Regions from separate parts of the Robertmurraya mangrovi genome, predicted to be linked through region 3. Evidence: riboswitches for the same ligand, from Rfam matches in the RefSeq annotation. Region 3 holds a riboswitch; each other region holds the start of a gene.

Region 1 (6,595 bases), on a different contig from region 3:
TCGTATTTGGATGACCGGCAACACTTGGGTCAACAATATTATCTATAGCTTGTAATGGATAAGCCGCACGAGTATTTTCTGTTAACGTACCATCATCATAATCAGCGATACGAGATTCGTTATTAACAACCACGTTCTCTAAAACAGAACCAAATCGAATCGCGTCAAAGATTTGTGGCTCTTTTTCATGTGAAAGATTAATACATTTTGCATAACATCCGCCTTCGATGTTAAATACTCCATTAGGAGACCAGCCATGCTCGTCGTCACCAATTAAACGGCGATTTTCATCAGCTGATAAAGTTGTTTTTCCTGTCCCAGAAAGGCCGAAGAATAAAGCAACATCTCCTTCAAGTCCAACGTTTGCAGAACAGTGCATTGGGAAAATATTATTTTCAGGTAGTAAGTAGTTCATTACTGAGAAAATAGACTTTTTCATTTCTCCAGCATACTCAGTACCACCGATTAACACTGTACGACGCTCAAATGATACAATAATGAAAGTTTCAGATTTCGTTCCATCAACAGAAGGGTCTGCTTTAAAAGTTGGAGCAGAAATAACCGTGAACTCTGATTTATGATCAAGTAATTCTTCTTCAGTCGGGCGAATAAATAATTGGTGTGCAAATAAGTTATGCCAAGCATATTCATTAACTACTTGGATAGCCAGGCGGTGTTTCTTATCAGCACCAGCGAAGCCATTGAAAACAAATAGTTCGTCTTTTTCCTTTAAGTAGTTTAATACTTTGTTATATAATTTATCAAAAACTTCTTCAGAGATTGGTTGATTAACAGAACCCCAATCAATTTTATCTCTATTTGAAGCTTCATCTACAATATATTTATCTTTAGGAGAACGTCCTGTATATTTTCCTGTTGTTGCACGTACTGCGCCAGTAGAAGTTAAAACTCCCTCGTTGCGAGTTAATACTTTCTCCACTAATTGAGGCACGGACAACTGAACATGAACGTGATTAGATTTTAACAATTCATTTAATTGATTGGAAATACTAACAGAATTCATCTGATAAATACCTTCCTTTATTTGTTATTGTTTTTTATAAGTTATTATCTCACAAATAGTATAACACATTTAAATTAATAATCTATACTATTTATAAATTTTTAAAAGGTGATTTTAAAAATTGATACATTTATATCATATTTATAAGACTTTATTTAGACAAGTTTAATCTTAAAGATTTTTTAAAACATATATAAATAGGAAGGCTAAAACTGAATAAACTTAACTATTTTAAAAAACATCGACAAAATACAACAAAATGATTGACATATACTTATACATTCCAGTATGATTTGGATTTGAACGGATACTCTCTTATCCCGAGCTGGTGGAGGGACAGGCCCAATGAAACCCAGCAACCTGCTAAACGAAGAAAGCGACCCGTACATAAGGTTTGAAATATATTGCTTGCCAGTCAAATAGTCTGTGCAGTTATTTATTCATCCCATTCTTCACGGTCATTTTCCGAGCAAAGGTGCTAAACCTGAAGCAAGGATCCAATCCTTGAACGATAAGAGTGAAAGGCGCAAATCATTTTGCTTATAACCTTTCCTCATAACAACGGGAAGGTTTTTTATTTTTTAAATTATTGTTGCCTTTTAAAAAATCAACAAAGAATATGAACGTTTTTATAAGAATTTTGGATAATTTACTCTGTTTCCTTATAAAAACGACATGTTTATTTCATACTAATTAGGGAATGAGTTCCGTATCAAACCGAGGTTTACATAGATCGTTTAGCTAAGGAACACCTCGTTCAGTTTTATAAATATACTTAAAGGAGGAAATCAGATGTCAACAAAACGTCGTTTGTTTACTTCTGAGTCAGTAACTGAAGGTCATCCGGATAAAATCAGTGACCAAATCTCTGACGCAATTTTAGATGCTATCTTATCAAAGGATGCGAATGCTCGTGTTGCTGCTGAAACTTCTGTAACTACAGGTTTAGTTTTAGTTGCAGGTGAAATCACTACTTCTACTTATGTAGACATTCCTAAAATCGTTCGTGAAACGATTAAAGAAATTGGTTATACTCGTGCGAAGTATGGTTTCGACTCAGAAACTTGTGCGGTATTAACTTCTATCGATGAGCAATCTGCTGACATCGCAATGGGTGTTGACCAAGCTCTTGAAGCTCGTGAAGGACAAATGTCTGATGACGAGATCGAAGCAATCGGTGCAGGGGACCAAGGTTTAATGTTTGGTTTTGCATGTAATGAAACAAAAGAGCTGATGCCTCTTCCGATTTCATTAGCTCACAAATTAGCACGTCGTCTGACTGAAGTACGTAAAGAAGATATTCTTCCTTACCTTCGTCCAGATGGTAAAACTCAAGTAACAGTTGAGTATGATGAAAACAACAAACCAGTACGTATCGATACAATTGTTATTTCAACTCAACATCACCCAGAAGTAGCACTAGAGCAAATCCAACGTAACCTTAAAGAACACGTTATCGCTCCAGTTGTACCTAGCGAACTAATTGATGAAAATACAAAGTATTTCATTAACCCAACAGGACGTTTCGTAATCGGTGGGCCACAAGGGGATGCTGGTTTAACAGGACGTAAAATTATCGTAGATACTTACGGTGGATATGCTCGTCACGGCGGTGGGGCATTCTCTGGTAAGGATCCTACAAAAGTTGACCGTTCTGCTGCATACGCTGCTCGTTATGTTGCAAAGAACATCGTTGCTGCTGGATTAGCTGATAAAGTTGAAGTTCAACTTGCATACGCTATTGGTGTAGCACGCCCAGTTTCTATCTCAATTGACACATTTGGGACAGGCGCTGTAAGTGAAGAAGTACTAGTAGATGTAGTAAGCTCTAACTTTGACCTACGTCCAGCTGGAATCATCAACATGCTAGACCTACGTCGCCCAATCTACAAGCAAACAGCTGCTTACGGACACTTCGGACGTACAGATGTAGATCTTCCTTGGGAAAGAACAGACAAAGCTAGCACACTACGTGAACAAGCTTTAGGAAAATAATAATATGATTCAATAGGAGTTACATTCAATTGTAGCTCCTATTTTTATTTTTATTTTGGATTTATTCTAAAGAAAGGTAGTAATGACTTTAAAAGTCTGAGTTGATTGGAGTGGAGGGCACTTGACTCCTGCAGGAACAGAGGGAACGGGAGACCCCACAGGCGGCACGCCGAGGAGGCTCCCGTCACTCCCTGCGGAAAGCAAGTGCCCGGAGCGGAAATCAACGGGCAAAATCATATAGGTAAAACAGTATTCGGTGGATTACAATAAACAACATGAAACCAAACTATAATACTTACCGTCTAATAATTGAATTCTTTATCGAATGATGTAAGGATATTGCAAAAAGAAAAGAATACTGCCTGAAATTCCCGTCTAATTTTTCAAGTTCTCAGTGCAATTTTCTATTGAATAATGGTAGTATTATTTAGTGAATTTATTTTAGGACATATCTTTGTGAAATAAAGCGCATAGGTCCTAATAATATTAGTTATCAAAAACCATGTTTAAGATGCGTGATAAACGGTTAGTTAAAAATAAATATTAATTGAAACGGAGTAGGTGACTACATAAATGTGTGGATTTATTGGTTGCGTTCACGAAAAACCGCAAAACTTTCGTGATGAACAAAAACAACTTTTTTCAAATATGAATGATATCATTACCCACCGTGGACCAGATGATGATGGATACTTCTATGATAACCATATTCAATTCGGTTTCCGTCGTTTAAGTATTATTGATATCGAAAGTGGTCATCAGCCATTAACTTATGAAAATGAACGCTATTGGATTATTTTCAACGGCGAAATCTATAACTATGTTGAACTAAGAGAAGAGCTTCTGAAGGAAGGTTTAACTTTTGAAACGAGTTCAGATACAGAAGTTATTATCGCTCTATATAGTCATATAAAAGAAAAGGCTGTAGAAAAGCTACGTGGGATGTTTTCTTTTGTAATCTGGGATAAACAAGAGCAAACATTATATGGAGCAAGAGATCCTTTTGGAATTAAGCCATTCTTCTACTTTGATGACGGAGAAAAAACATTTTTCGCTTCGGAGAAGAAAAGTATTTTACTTGCATTAGAAAATGATGTGATCAATTATGATTCCCTACAGCATTATTTAACTTATCAATTTGTACCTGAGCCTTACACTATGTCTGAAGGCATTGAAAAATTAGAACCAGGTCATTATTTTACAAAAAAAATCGGTCAAAAAATGAATATCAACCGTTATTGGAAAGCGCATTTCCAACCGGTTAAAAAATCTGAAGATGAGTTCATCAAAGAGATTAGAGATATTCTGTTTGATTCTGTAAAAATTCATATGCGTAGTGATGTTCCAGTTGGTTCTTTCCTATCTGGTGGGATTGATTCTTCCATTATTGCGTCCATTGCGAAACAGTATCACCCAGCAATTAAAACCTTCTCTGTAGGCTTTGAACACAATGGCTTTAGTGAAATTGATGTTGCAAAAGAGACAGCAGATAAATTAGGCGTTGAAAATATTAGTTATGTCATCACGCCACAGGAATATATGAATGAGATTCCTAGAATTATGTGGCATATGGATGACCCGCTTGCAGACCCTGCGTGTGTACCTTTATATTTCGTTGCACGTGAAGCACGTAAGCATGTTACAGTTGTACTTTCAGGTGAAGGTGCCGATGAATTGTTCGGTGGATATAACATTTATCGTGAACCACAATCGTTAGAGGTGTTTAACAAAATACCTGCTACTCTTAAATCCTTCTTACGCTTAATTGCAAAATTAATGCCTGAAGGAATGAGAGGAAAAAGCTTTATTGAGCGTGGAGTAACACCAATGGAAGAGCGCTATATTGGTAACGCGAAAATGTTCTCAGAGGAAGAAAAGAAAAACCTTCTACACGTTTATAAAGATGGTCTAAACTATACCGATATTACAAAGTCTTTATATGAAGAAAGCAGAGGCTATGACCCTGTTGACCGTATGCAATACATTGATATTCATACGTGGATGCGTGGGGATATCCTTTTAAAAGCGGATAAAATGACGATGGCTCATTCGTTAGAGCTACGTGTACCGTTCTTGGATAAAGAGGTGTTTGAAACAGCTTCAAAAATTCCTACAAGCTTAAAAACGGCTAACAATACAACGAAGTATGTTTTACGTAAAGCAGCAGAAGGCGTTGTTCCGGATCATGTCCTAAATCGCAAAAAGTTAGGATTCCCTGTACCGATTCGTCATTGGTTAAAAAATGAAATGAATGATTGGGCTAAAAATATAATCCGCGAAAGCAATACAGACCATTTGATTAACAAAGATTATATGTTAAAGCTTCTTGAGGACCATTGCCAAGGTAAGGCTGACAATAGCCGTAAAATCTGGACTGTATTAATGTTCATGGTTTGGCACCAAGTATATGTAGAAAAAAAGTATTCCTTCGAAAAGGAATACTTAACAGAAAAAGCTTTGCAAATTTAGTTCATTAACGAGGAAGGAAAGTAATGGCTTGTCTTCCCATCTGCACCCAAGATTCTTCGAAATCTTTCTTGGGTGCTTTTTTATTTTTCTCTCCTGTTAAAGGGTCATTGAAATAAACATAATCTTGATCATATCCGGTTATCAAAACGGAATGCTCTTTAAAAGTAACATCTACCAATCCACTCGGGGTGTGCCATGTTTGAAAGAATTGTTTAGACAATTTTTTATATGTGGTATTGATAATAACCCAAACTGGTCTCCCATCAGACAAGTGGGTTTTTAATTCTTTAAACTTCCCACCTGTTAAATCTAGTACTTGTCCGGGTAAGTATGAGTCAGCCAGTTCTTTGATAGGCTCATGATAGACACCTAATCCAGGCTTATCATACGTATACATACTCCCTACAAAACCATCATGGGGATTACCAAAATAAATCTTTCCTTCCTTTACAAAGTAAGGTGTTGGATCTTTTTTAATTTCTTTGGCAAGAGTCATTTTATCAACTTGAACATTTGCATACTGAAGTAGCATGGCTAGACTCGTTACTTCACATCCACGAGGGAGCTCTGGCAGCTGATTAATGACAGGTGCATCGATTAATATACGGTCTTTAATCTTAATAACGGATAAATCAACAGTTTCCTCTACCTTCGAATTGGTTTGCTGAACAGAGGATGATTGAACCCATCCTTTTATAGAATCAGCTGTTTTTGTCATATAGGAGCCATTGGAAAATTGATATAATAAAACAAATAAGATCAAGAGGATAATACCAGTAATTAATACGAATATCTTTAAAAGGCTAGTCCTTTTTTCCAACATAGCGGCTAACACCACCTAAAAAACTTCTATTTAAGTTCAGTTATGGATCATTTATGGTTTGTAAGTCTTATAAAGTATTCTTTTGTAAAGACTTATAGTATTGTCCCTTTTCCGCGTATTCTCTTGTAATACGCTGCATATCTTTAATATCGTCTTCATTCAATTCACGAATGACTTTAGCAGGACGGCCAAAAGCAAGTGTATTTGGTGGTATTTTTTTACCTTGAGGCACGAGACTACCCGCTCCGATAAAGGCACCTTCACCAATTTCAGCGTTATCTAGA
Region 2 (6,595 bases), on a different contig from region 3:
AAGGTCTTTTTGAAAAAGCTGTCTAGCGATTTCATCTTGTCCCGCACGAGTTTTTACACTTGCATAAAAAGCAGCTGGAGTAGCATCCGTTACGGTGTTTGTTGAGACAACACCAATCTTTTTCCCTGCCGCTTTAGAGGCATCTAATATAGTACTCAAATCTGTCCCATCTGGTGTAATTCCAATCATCGTGTTATTAGTTTTATTCCCAGTAGCTATTGCTGTACCGGCTGCCGCTGAATCAGTAACGGTATTATCTGCAGAGTACGTTTGGGATAGGGCAACATGTGGAAGCCCTTGCATAAATAATCTGCCTTCTTTTCCATGTTCGAATAATCTGGCAACCTCCATCTGACCCATTCCCATACCATCACCGATTAAAACAATGATATTGCGAGGTTTCTTACCTGGCGCTACATTTCTAATACTCGCTTGATTATTATAGTCATTCCCTAGACTAAAATTAGAATCCTTGTTATTTTGACTATTTCGGCTTTGCTTAGGATTTTGATAGGCTTGCGTTTTCCCCGAACCTTGTTCATTAGTTAGGTTAAGTCTACTACCTTGATCGTGTGAGAATATCTCATCTTTAGTATCGTTAATAAAATTAGGTGAGTTAGGATTATGTCTAGGTTCTGGAGTTAGACCTATTTTTTTGCCCTTCTGGTTACTAGTAGTTTGAGCTGTTTTCTCGTCTTTCTTTTTGTCTTTGTTTTTCGCTTCATCCTTATTATTACAAGCAGTCAAACTAAACATAAGAGTGAAAATAATTAGTGCTTTAAAAATGCGTGCTGTCATGATTTCCCTCCTTTTGTTGTTACTTATACTTTTTGCAGTTACAGGAAAAAACTATATGGGAATTTTTGCTTTTACCTGTCCGGGGGGAATGAGAGAACTCAATTGATATTAATTAATTGACATTTATGTAAGATAATCTAACGTAGTATTTCAGAATATTAACAAAAGTCTATTGAATTTAACCAAAATTCAAGTTAAATTAAATTTAAATATTAATATATGTAACATTTCCTTACATTAAGGAGTAATTTAAACTAACAGCAAAACTAAATTAAAAGGAGGAAGTCAAAATGGATATTAATTATTTGATGAATAGCTTGTGGGTGATGGTGAGTGCGGTTTTAGTCATCTTTATGTTAGGTGGATTTATTTTGTTGGAAGCAGGTTCGACTCGGATGAAAAATGCTGGTCATATTGCAGGTAAAACCATCTTTACTTTTGGTCTCGCATCGATAGTGTTCTGGGCTGTAGGTTTTGGGTTTATTTTTGGAGAACAAGCTAATTTTCTAGTCGGTCTTTCTAACTTCTTTTATTCAGGCGCCGAACTTGCTGACCTGGGTCTTTCATCTCCTGTATTCTTCCTCTTTCAACTAGCTTTCGCCGGGATAAGCATCACCATTGCATTAGGGGGCTTTGCAGAAAGAGCAAAGTTATCCGTCTACTTAGTTTTCACCATTTTATTTTCTGCCATCGTTTATCCAGTCGTTGCTCACTGGATTTGGGGAGGCGGATGGTTAGCTGAACATGGTAAGCAAGATTTTGCCGGTTCCACAGTGGTTCATTTAACAGGAGCCATGGCAGCCCTAGCTGCAACCATTCTACTGAAACCTCGTATTGGAAAATACAATAAAGACGGTTCCTCCAATAATATTTATGGACACAATCAAGTTTTTACAGCTTTAGGAGTATTGATTTTATGGGTTGGTTGGTTTGGATTTAACGCTGGAAGTACAGTCTCTGTTGATGAAGGATTTTTCGGATTTGTCGCACTTAACACCAATTTAGCCGCTGGAGCAGGTGCCGTTGCTGCTTTATTAATTTCTTGGGTGGTTTTAGGAAAATCGGATGTTCCAACGATGTTAAATGGAGGCTTAGCTGGACTTGTTGCAATAACTGCATCTTGTGCATTTGTTGATACTTGGGCGGCTGTTGTCATTGGATTTGTTGCTGGTTTACTAGTTTTCTATAGTGTAAGATTTTTTGAAAAGCGAAAAATCGATGATCCAATTTATGCTCTTTCTGTTCACGGAGCAGCAGGAATTTGGGGGACCTTATCAACTGGCTTCTTTGCCACTCCTGAGCTGGCGACAGTTGGGTTGCCTGGGCTATTCTATGGTGGAGGACTTACACAATTAGGAGTTCAAGCTATGGGCGTTGCCGTATCTGGCATGTATGCATTCGTTGTTTCCTTTGTGATCTTAGTGATTACGAAAAAGGTATTGAGTGGTCTACGTGTTTCGGAAGAAGAAGAAACTATGGGCTTAGACATTAGTGAACACGGTAGCTATGGCTATCCTGAAGTATTTACTGTCATTGAAAGTAAGAGTGTTCATTCATAAGACCTTGGAAAAGGTATACTGAAAAAATACAAAAATGCAATTGTCACGATTTTATTAGATGTCTATTTTCAAATTGCTAAATTATAAATTAATGTCATTTTTCGCTGAAGGTTAAAATATAGTATTTATCAGACAATCTAAGGTAAGTTGGGCAAAAATAGGGGCTAGTCTAAAATAGCTAATTTCTCATTCAAAATAAAAATTTTCAAAAAAAGACTTTACAAGTAAAAAATCCCTGTGCTATATTTATCCATAATTAATAAACAATTGATTTGGTAACGCGTTAATACAATAAAGATTTCTTATCCAGAGAGGCGGAGGGACTGGCCCGATGAAGCCCGGCAACCGATTTTCATTCAATGAAAACACGGTGCCAATTCCTGCAGAACAAATTGTTCTGTCAGATAAGAAGAGTGTGTCTATTCTACCCTCTTCTTATGAAGAGGGTTTTTTGATGTAATAAAAAAATCTTTAGTAACGATAAATTCCAAAACACAAGGAGGTATATATGAGTTCACTAAAAGTAGCACTGTTAGGTCTTGGTACCGTTGGAAAAGGGGTATACGAATCCATTATCCAAACACATGAGAAAAAACTAACAGAAGCAGTAGGTAAAAAAGTTGAAATCGTTGGCGTACTAGTGAAGGATCACCAAAAGGAGAGAGGAATTAAGAAGGATATCCTAGTTACTACAGATGTAAACCAAATATTAAAATTACCTCATGTAGATATTGTTTTTGAAGCCATTGTTGGGATTGAACCAGCCAATACTTATATTCGTCAATTTTTAGAAAAAGGTAGCCATGTAATTAGTGCGAATAAGCAATTACTTGCCTATAAAGGTAAAGAACTAGCTGAAGTGGCAAATAAATATAATCGATTTTTAACTTTTGAAGCTGCAGTAGCCGGTGGAATCCCATTACTAAGAACGATTATTCAGTTATTGCAAGTAAATGGAATTACCAAACTTGAAGGAATACTAAACGGAACTAGCAACTATATTTTATCTAAAATGAGAACGGAACAATCAAATTTCAATGAAGTGCTAAAAGAAGCCCAAGATTTAGGCTATGCTGAGGCAGATCCTTCAAGTGATGTTTTAGGAACAGATGCTTTCTACAAATTAATGATTCTTAGTAACTTAATTTATCAAAAACAACCAAATTGGGAAAATGTCAATAAGGTGGGAGTAAATGAAGTTTCTCAAGCTGACATTTTGATTGGTGAAAGATTAGGGTTTAGATTGAAGTTGGTGGCTACACTGCAGAAAAAGGAACAAGATGTGCTAGCTGAAGTTAGACCTGTTTTTGTTAGTAACGAGCATCCTCTTTACAATGTCGAAGGAGTAGATAATGGTATCGTATTAAACACCGATCTGGTAGGAACCTTGCTACTACAAGGACCGGGGGCTGGATCTTTAGCGACAGCAAGTGCGATGATTGAAGATTTAGTTTACATTAGCCAGAAAGGGACACCAAACATACAAACACCGAGATTTAGCTATAATAGCCTAGTGGAAGGAAAGGAAGAACCCTCGATTTGGTTAACGATAGTTGAACTGCCAACAGATGAGTTGGTGAAAGAATACAAGCAATATTCTTCTATAAACTTTGCTAATAAAGATTTGACAGCCGTTCATCAAGAAGAAATTAAACATAATGATGGCTACATTATAGGAGAAATACTTGTTGGAAAAAGTGAAAATGTAGAAAGATTCATAGAAGAGTTACCACAAAAAATAAGAATCTATCCGATTTCACCAAAGGGAATTAATATAGCAACTAAAAATGTAGAGTTAACGAGATTACAAACGACAACTTCATAGGCTTCTTATCAAGAGAGGTGGAGGGACTGGCCCGATGAAACCCAGCAACCATTTGAACATTAAGTTCAGACAGGTGCTAATTCCAGCAGAGTTTTCTGAGAGATAAGAAGGGGTAACCACACCTCTTCTTGTCGGGGTGTTTTTTTATGGGAAAAAATCAAAAAAAAGGAGATTAATACAATGGCAAACCATTCATACGATTTAGAAACATTATTATTACATGGAGGGCATGCTCCAGATCCAACAACCGGCTCTCGAGCTGTACCCATCTATCAGTCTTCTTCCTATGTTTTTCATAGTACAGAGCATGCACAACGATTATTCTCACTGGACGAACCAGGAAATATTTATTCTCGAATCGGAAACCCAACAGTAGATGTACTAGAAAAAAGAATCGCTCTTTTAGAAGAAGGAGTAGCTGCAGTAGCAACATCTTCAGGGCAAGCAGCGATTTCATTAGCGATTATGAACCTAGCACATGCTGGTGACGAAATTGTCGCATCTACTAGTTTATACGGAGGTACATATAACTTATTTGTAAATACTCTTCCAAACTATGGAATTAAGGTTAATTTTGTTGATTCAACTGATCCTGAGAACTTCCGAAAGGCAATTACACCAAATACAAAGGCTGTTTTTGCTGAAATCATCGGAAATCCAAGTTTACAAGTTTTAGATGTTGAAGCTGTTGCAGATATCGCACATGAAGCGGGAATACCATTGATTGTGGATAGCACTTTTGCATCACCAGCACTTTGTAAACCGATTAAGTGGGGAGCAGATATCGTCGTTCATTCTGCTACGAAATGGATTGGAGGCCATGGAACTTCCATCGGTGGTTTAGTGGTAGATGGAGGACGCTTCAATTGGAACAGCGAAAAGTTCCCAATGTTCACTAAACCTGATCCAAGCTATAACGGAATTCGTTACGCTAATGATTTTGGTACATTAGCTTTCATTACTAAATTAAGAGTTCACTTATTGCGAGATTTTGGATCATCCTTAAGTCCATTTAACGCCTTCTTAATACTACAAGGTTTAGAGACATTGCAATTAAGAATGGAAAAACATACACAAAATGCAAAAGAGGTTGCTGAGTACTTAGTTAATCATCCAGCCGTAGAATGGGTTACATATCCTGGCCTTGAATCACATCAAACCCACCATTTAGCGAAAAAGTATTTGAAAAATGGAGACGGGGCGGTTGTTGTTTTTGGAATTAAAGGAGGAAGAGAAGCAGGAAAGAAATTCATTGACTCGCTTTCACTCTGGTCACATCTCGCAAATGTTGGGGATGCTCGTTCATTAGTCATCCATCCTGCCTCGACAACCCATCAACAATTAACAGCTGAGCAATTAAAACAAACAGGAGTGTCTGAGGAACTTGTTCGTTTGTCAGTCGGGTTAGAATCGGTACGTGACTTAACGAATGATTTAAATCAAGCACTTATCAAAGCAAGTGGTGTTTCTAACGAAGGAAAAAAAGAGATTGTCATTAATGATGAAGGAGTCATCCGGTGGGCTTTAAATTCTGCAACAGAAAAAGTCACTGTTGATGGTGTCGAACAAACGAGGAAAAAGAATTTAGCCATTGTTGGTTTAAGTAGCAACCCATCAAGACCTAGTCATAGATTAGCATTTAAAATGCAGCGTTTAGGGTATCGAATTATCCCAGTTAATCCTAGGGAAACGGAAGTTTTAGGTGAAAAAGCTTACCCAGATTTACGCTCCATTCCAGAACCAATTGATGTGGTACAGGTGTTTAGAAGTCCGGAAGCGGCAGTCGAGCTTGCTAAAGAGGCAACGGAAGTAAAACCAAAAGTGTTCTGGCTTCAAGAAGGAGTCATTTCAGAAGAGGCAGCATCCATTGTAAAAGAAGCTGGAATTGAAGTAGTTCACAATCGCTGCACCTATAAAGAAGCACAACGTTTAAGAGGAACCATCTCTACATTTGCTTGTGAAATATAGATTGTTGTCATAAAAATTAGACATCTAAAGGGGAGTTATAATACTATGAAAAACCTTAAACTTAAACATCTTCTAACTTTAATTCTGAGTATAACCATCTTAATACTAGGAGCTTGCAGCAGTAGCTCTTCATCAGATGGTTCAAATGAAGATAAACCGAAAAAAATCCGATTAGATTACGCTTTTTATTCCCCTACTAGTCTAGTGTTAAAGGATCAAGGCTTGCTTGAAGAAGCCTTAAAAGAAGACGGAGTCGAAGTAGAGTGGGTTCAAAGTTTAGGAAGTAATAAAGCACTTGAGTTCTTAAACAGTAACAGCATCGATTTTGGTTCAACAGCAGGGGCGGCGGCATTGATTGCTAAATCTAAAGGGGCACCAATCGAAAGTGCCTATATCTATTCAAAGCCAGAGTGGACCGCATTAGTGTCAAAAGGTGGTTCTAGTC
Region 3 (6,595 bases):
TTAAAGAATACCAGTTTCAAAAACGTTTTTATCATAAAAACGGAGATATCATGATCGGTCAATTACAAGTTTCTTTAATAAAAGATGAAGAAACGGGACAGCAGTACATCCTCGGTCAGGTTTTTGATTTAACGGAGAAGATTGCTATTGAGCAAAGGAAGAATGAAAGTGAGAAAAAATACCGACTTTTAGCGGAAAATTCCTCAGACTTTATTAATTTACATGCAGTCGATGGGACATATGTATACGTTTCTCCGTCAATCAGTTCCCTTGGCTATTGCCCTGATGATTTGCTTGGGGAAGACCCTTTTCAATATATCCATGTTAACGATCTTGAAGAAGTTAAAAGATTATATGGCAAGGTTGTGAATAATGGGGAGTCTGTACTGTCAACTTATAGGTATAAAAAGAAGGATGGTTCTTATATTTGGTTAGAATCGACCATTAAGGCAGTTTCCGATGAGCAGTCTGGTGAAGTCACTCAGATCATTTCGGTTACTAGGGATATTGAACAAAGAATGAATACCTATGAGTTATTGAAAAAATCTGAGAAATTAGCTGTTGTTGGTCAGATGGCCGCTGCTGTTGCACATGAGATTCGCAATCCATTAACTCCTATTAAAGGATTTATGCAACTCTTATCAACAGGAGGAACTTTGAACCCAGCCTATTCAACCATTGTGTTAAACGAGATTGATCGGATTGATAGTATCATAACTGAATTTCTAACATTGGCCAAGCCGAATATGGAAAAACAAGAAATAATCTCCATTGATCATTTAATCAAAAGTGTCATTCAACTCTTGTTACCACAAGCGATGTTAAAAAATAAAGAGATTTATTTTTCCATACCGGATATAAATTTAACTACATTTGGAGATACAAACTCATTAAAACAAGTTTTCATTAATGTTATTCAAAATGCACTTGATGCAATTGAAGAAAAAGGAAACGTTCACATAAAAGTATATCAAGATGAACAATATGCTTGTATAGAAATTAAGGATAATGGTTGTGGAATCCCAAGTGATCGAATCCCTAATCTAGGTGAACCCTTTTATTCCACAAAGGAAAAAGGTACAGGACTAGGGTTGATGACAAGCTTTAAAATCATCGAACAACATGAAGGAAAAATTAACATCGAAAGCGAAGAGGCCAAAGGAACGACGGTATATATTTACTTGCCTATAAAGTAGCAACAATAGACTTAAGGAGCCCTAAACAGAGACAAAGAACCCAAAAATAGGTTCTTTGTCTTCTTATATATAAATTAATTAACGCCAGCCCTTATTTAATAATACTTTAATAGCAATAAAAAGAATGGCTAAAGCGAAAACAATAATGGCGATGGCCCCTAGTACAGTTAAGAAGGCAGCAATACTAGAAACAAATGCAGGTGTACCAGAAATGGTGGTAACAACAATTAACGCAAAACCTGCTAGGATGGCAGCTAAAAATAAATAAGCAGCATGATACATGACTATCCCTCCTTTACTAACCAACATATGAAGGGAAACCGGGTTTGTATAGACGAGTATCCTAGGTCAACTTGGGTGTTTTCATTATCCAACTAAAGTATGAAACTAAATAAAATTCTTTATAGAGGTGTAACCATATGGAAATGACACTTAATTTGGAAGAAATAAAATCAATACATGCTTATCGTAATCAATTAACAGAGTTATTAATGGAAGTAGTGGAAGGTGGGGCATCAGTTGGATTTTTACCACCTTTGAAGGAAAAGGATGCGGAGGAGTATTGGGATCATGTACTAAATCCAGACGTTATATTATTAGTTGCAAAAATGGACAACGAAATTGCTGGAACTATTCAACTCCATTTATGTATGAAGTTAAACGGTGATCATCGAGTGGAGATTGCAAAGTTAATGACACATCCCAAATTCAGGCGTAAAGGAATAGCTCGATTTCTGATGAATGCAGCTGAAGATCAAGCCAAACAACTGGGGCGAACATTGGTGGTTCTTGACACTAGAGAAGGAGACCCTTCCAATGATCTATATTTATCATTAGGTTACGTTAAAGCTGGTCGTATTCCAAACTTTGCAAAGTCTGCTGATGGAAGCTTCGATGCAACGATCATTTATTATAAGTCCCTTTCATGTTAATAAAATGTTAAAAAGATAGGTGAAGAAATGAATAATCTACCTGCAACGGTTCAGAAGGTTTTAGACGAACATCTTAAGCTGTTGGAAACTAAGCTCCCGAACTTTCTTGAATCTTATTACTTATTTGGCTCCATTGCGCTTGGTTCTTTTAATGAAGGACATAGTGATATTGATTTTATGATTGTTACCTACAGGGAACCTACCGAAAAGGACTTACAAACACTGAAGGAAATACATTCCGAGTTAAATAAAGGATTTCCTAGCATTCATTTAGACGGGATATATTTAACGAACAAACAGTTAGAAAATCTGGGTGATAACCAATTTCAAACCCCTTATTTTAACGAAGGTCAGTACATAGGAAATAAGCAACTTAATAAGAACCACATCGATTTTTTTCAATTGAAAAAATACGGACTTGTTATCAAGGGAAAAGAGATTAAAGCGTATTCCTTTGAAGTGGATTGGGACGTTTTATCAGCAAACATCGTTCAAAATCTAAATGAATATTGGCTTCATTGGAGGTTAAAAGCTGGGAAAAAGTTTTCTTTGAATTATCTTAGTATGCTTTTTCAATTGGAGTCTATTGAATGGGGAGTTTTAGGAGTCACACGACTTTATTATTCCTTAAGAGAAAAAGACATCACTTCAAAAATAGGTGCAGGGGAATACGCCTTGAAAGCCGTACCATCGAAGTGGCATAATATTATCCAAGAGTCCATGCGTATAAGAAAAAATGAGAAGAAATCCTATTATCTCTCTCCCTTTAAAAGAAGAAGAGAGGCACTGGACTATATGGATTTTGTCATTAGAGAAATGAATAGAGTTAATTGATAAAAAGGTGTTTCCGTATATGGAGACACCTTTGCTTTTATCGGGGATTTAATTCGAGGCTTTTCCCTTCCGTAAACCTTCTATTAAAATAAGTATAAAAATATTGAACAATAGGACCTAAGGTTAAAGTTACTATAATTGTTCCCACTCCTATTGCACCCTTAAATAAAAAAGCTAATATTAAGGCCAATCCCTCACTAATGATTCTTGAAATTCGTAAACTTAAATGAAAACGTTTCGATATAGCAATCATTAAAGTGTCCATTGGACTAGCCGGGAACTTTGCTTGAAGATAGATCGCTACTCCAATCGCCAATACGAAGATACCAATAACAAGAGTAATGGCTTGGATAAAAATCGCTTTAGGATTAAATGCATTTAATATGATTACTAACCAAAAGTCGATTAGCAGTCCAATAACAAAAATCGTACCAGCGGCTAAAATTTCAGGACGTTTCTTTAATAAGAAAGCATTTATGAACATGAGAATGATTCCGTTTATAAACACAAAGGTTCCAACTGATAAATGAAAGGTATTAGATTCCCCAACCGCTAATGCATCCCATGATGATGCTCCTAAACCTGCCTTAATGATAAGAGCCACACCAAGAGTTAAAATGAGTAATCCAATAGTGAAATACGCTATCCTTATTTTCATACTTTCTCCTCTATTCTTATTGTATGGATATCTTTATCTTCCCCCTTAAGATCTATTCCATCCCTTTATTCAAGGAGTGATTCTATTGAACAAAAGAAATACATAGAATATTGTGAAAAGGGAAATAAAATAATTGACTTTAAACCAACTTATATAGTAGGATTACTATGAAATAACTAAATATGATTCTTATCAAGAGTGGCAGAGGGACTGGCCCTGTGAAGCCCAGCAACCATTGGATTTTTATTCAAAGGTGCTAATTCCAGCAGAATATTAATTCTGACAGATGAGAAAGAGTACGCAAACTTCTTCTTGTCGGAGAGGTTATTTTTTTTGCTCTGGAATCATGATTGAATCATCAAAGATATTTACATAGTTAGGGGAGAAGAGAGATGAAATACGGTTTTTGGTTACCGATTTTCGGAGGATGGTTGAGAAATGTTGAGAATGAGAGTATGCCTCCAACTTTTGAATATGCAAAAAAAGTTATTCAATCGGCAGAAAAATGGGGATATGATACCACTTTAATTGCTGAACTATATTTGAATGATATAAAAGGTCCAGAGCATGATTCTTTAGAAGCTTGGTCTACAGCAGCTGCACTAGCAGCGGTTACAGAAAAGATTGAAATCATGACAGCGGTTCGACCTGGATTTCATAACCCGGCTGTAACAGCAAAAATGGCAGCCAATATTGATCAAATCAGTAATGGACGCTTCACTCTTAACGTTGTTTCAGCATGGTGGGAAGAAGAAGCTCGTCAATATGGTGGGATTTTTACAGAGCATGATGAAAGATATGACCGTACTGAGGAATTTATTGATGTTTTAAAAGGCTTATGGACAGAAGATGTCTTTAATTATGAAGGTAAATATTATTCGATTAAAAATGCTCATTTAGCACCTAAGCCTGTACAGCGTCCAAATCCCATTCTTTATGCTGGTGGAGAGAGTCCGCGCGGAAAGCAAACAATCGTCAATACTTGTGATGCATACGTGATGCATGGCGGTACCGTTGAAGAAATTCAAGAAAAAGTAAATGGTATGAAAGATCTGCGTGAACAAGCGGAAAGAACTCCTCTTAGCTCTTTCGGAATGGCGGCATACATTATTTGTCGCGATACAGAAGAAGAAGCCCAAGCTGAGTTAACTCGGATTACAGATGTAAAAGAGTCTAGTGCTTACGCAGGATACAAGGATTTTGTCGGTAAATCACAGTTAGAACAACAAGTAAAACTATATGATTATTCCGTTTCAAATCGTGGGTTAAGACCGAATTTAGTTGGAACACCAGAACAAATTGCAGACCGTATTCTTTCCTATGAAGAAGCTGGCCTTGATTTGCTACTGCTTCAATTCTCTCCTCAGCTAGAAGAAATGGAGCGCTTTGCAAAGGATGTCATGCCTTTAGTTGAAGCAAAAAGAAAGCAAAAACAGACGAACTAAACCATTATATAAATAGATGAAAAAGGGGTATTCAAATGAGTGAAAAAATCTATATTATTCATGAAAATAACGAATGGACAGACCATTTAACAAACCGATTAAAAGAACTTGAGCTTCCATATGAAGAATGGTTCTTACATGAAGGAATTGTCGATTTAACAACCGCACCACCAGAAGGTGTCTTTTATAGCCGTATGAGTGCTTCTTCTCATACTCGTGACCATCGTTTTGCCCCTGAACTAACAGAATCTGTTCTGGCTTGGCTTGAAAGACATGGACGTAAAGTATTTAACGGTAGCCGTGCTTTAAGACTAGAAGTGAGTAAGGTTAATCAGTACATGGCATTAAATCTAGCAGGTGTATTGACTCCGAAGACGATTGCAGCTGTTGGAAAAGACCAAATTATCGTGGCAGCAGAAACGCTTAACACAAAATCGTTTATCACGAAGCATAATCGTGCCGGAAAAGGACTCGGAGTACAATTATTCCATTCTATTGATAGTTTAAAAGAATATGTTTATGGATCTACATTTGAGCTTCCTGTTGATGGTATCACCCTTGTTCAAGAGTATATTCAATCTCCAGAATCGTATATTACAAGATGTGAATTTGTTGGAGGAAAGTTTGTCTATGCGGTTCAAGTGGATACTTCTGAAGGCTTTGAGCTATGTCCTGCAGATGCTTGCCAAATTGGGGACCTTTTCTGTCCAGTTGGTGAAGAAACGGAAGAAAAACCTAAATTCCGTATTATTGAGGATTTTAACGACCCAATAATCGAAAAATATGAGCAATTTTTAAAAGAAAATCAAATCGCTGTTGCAGGAATCGAGTTCATTCGTAATGCAAACGGTGAAATCTATACGTATGATGTGAATACAAATACGAACTATAACTCAGATGCGGAGAGAGTGTTCGGGAAGTATGGAATGTTAGAGGTAGCTAAGTTTTTAGGTGAACAACTAAAAACTAATTATATTAAAGCTTAGTACTGCAAAGTCCCATCTCCATTTCCTTTCATTGCATGATTTATAACCTTAAGGGTAAAATGAACTCATAACTTCTATCTTGGTCATAAGGGTAGATTATTATAGAAAAGAGGGATGAAGATGGGAGAATGTAAACTAGATCATTCAATGGAAGACGTTAGGCAAAAATATGAGTCACAAGCGGAATTTTTACCATCTGATATGAAATCATTATTTGAGCATTTTTTCTCAAAAGAGCACACCCAGGACATATTAAATGATGTGTTTCATTTGTTAAAGAAATACGATTTGTCCTCTCAAGAGGAAAGAGAGCATCGAGACCGTAGACTATATATGGTATTAAAAAATGTGTAAATTTAGCGGGGGCTGTCCAAATAGTCAGTAATATGACTTTTTGAACAGCCCCTTGTTTTTTTATTTAAAATAATAATTTCTTTCATTTGTCATAAAAACTTTGTAAATTTTTATAATATTCAGAAAGGATTATGAAACTTTTTGTCGTATTAATGATATAAGACAGTAAATTAAGGAATGATTACATGCT

The links. A riboswitch is a leader RNA that binds a small molecule or an ion and turns the genes downstream of it on or off. The one in region 3 is predicted to bind S-adenosylmethionine.
Region 1: linked by a shared signal. The riboswitch ahead of metK (methionine adenosyltransferase) and the one ahead of SM124_RS14740 (LLM class flavin-dependent oxidoreductase) in region 3 are both predicted to bind S-adenosylmethionine.
Region 2: linked by a shared signal. The riboswitch ahead of SM124_RS01745 (homoserine dehydrogenase) and the one ahead of SM124_RS14740 (LLM class flavin-dependent oxidoreductase) in region 3 are both predicted to bind S-adenosylmethionine.

Annotation. Positions count from the first base shown of each region.
Region 1 covers NZ_JAXOFX010000007.1:157,792-164,386, reverse strand. Annotated here, with positions in the region: gene pckA (phosphoenolpyruvate carboxykinase (ATP)) at 1-1,024, opposite strand, end outside; SAM riboswitch class I at 1,337-1,542, shown strand; gene metK (methionine adenosyltransferase) at 1,817-3,019, shown strand; gene asnB (asparagine synthase (glutamine-hydrolyzing)) at 3,593-5,488, shown strand; gene SM124_RS12630 (C39 family peptidase) at 5,493-6,311, opposite strand; gene SM124_RS12625 (gamma carbonic anhydrase) at 6,379-6,595, opposite strand, start outside.
Region 2 covers NZ_JAXOFX010000001.1:335,193-341,787, forward strand. Annotated here, with positions in the region: gene SM124_RS01735 (alkaline phosphatase) at 1-798, opposite strand, end outside; gene SM124_RS01740 (ammonium transporter) at 1,089-2,357, shown strand; SAM riboswitch class I at 2,657-2,768, shown strand; gene SM124_RS01745 (homoserine dehydrogenase) at 2,866-4,182, shown strand; SAM riboswitch class I at 4,185-4,291, shown strand; gene SM124_RS01750 (PLP-dependent aspartate aminotransferase family protein) at 4,363-6,150, shown strand; gene SM124_RS01755 (aliphatic sulfonate ABC transporter substrate-binding protein) at 6,196-6,595, shown strand, end outside.
Region 3 covers NZ_JAXOFX010000010.1:3,325-9,919, reverse strand. Annotated here, with positions in the region: gene SM124_RS14765 (PAS domain S-box protein) at 1-1,196, shown strand, start outside; gene SM124_RS14760 (hypothetical protein) at 1,275-1,478, opposite strand; gene SM124_RS14755 (GNAT family N-acetyltransferase) at 1,616-2,128, shown strand; gene SM124_RS14750 (nucleotidyltransferase domain-containing protein) at 2,156-2,962, shown strand; gene SM124_RS14745 (YczE/YyaS/YitT family protein) at 3,000-3,620, opposite strand; SAM riboswitch class I at 3,807-3,913, shown strand; gene SM124_RS14740 (LLM class flavin-dependent oxidoreductase) at 4,013-5,065, shown strand; gene SM124_RS14735 (ATP-grasp domain-containing protein) at 5,101-6,051, shown strand; gene SM124_RS14730 (hypothetical protein) at 6,172-6,405, shown strand; gene SM124_RS14725 (ATP-binding protein) at 6,591-6,595, shown strand, end outside.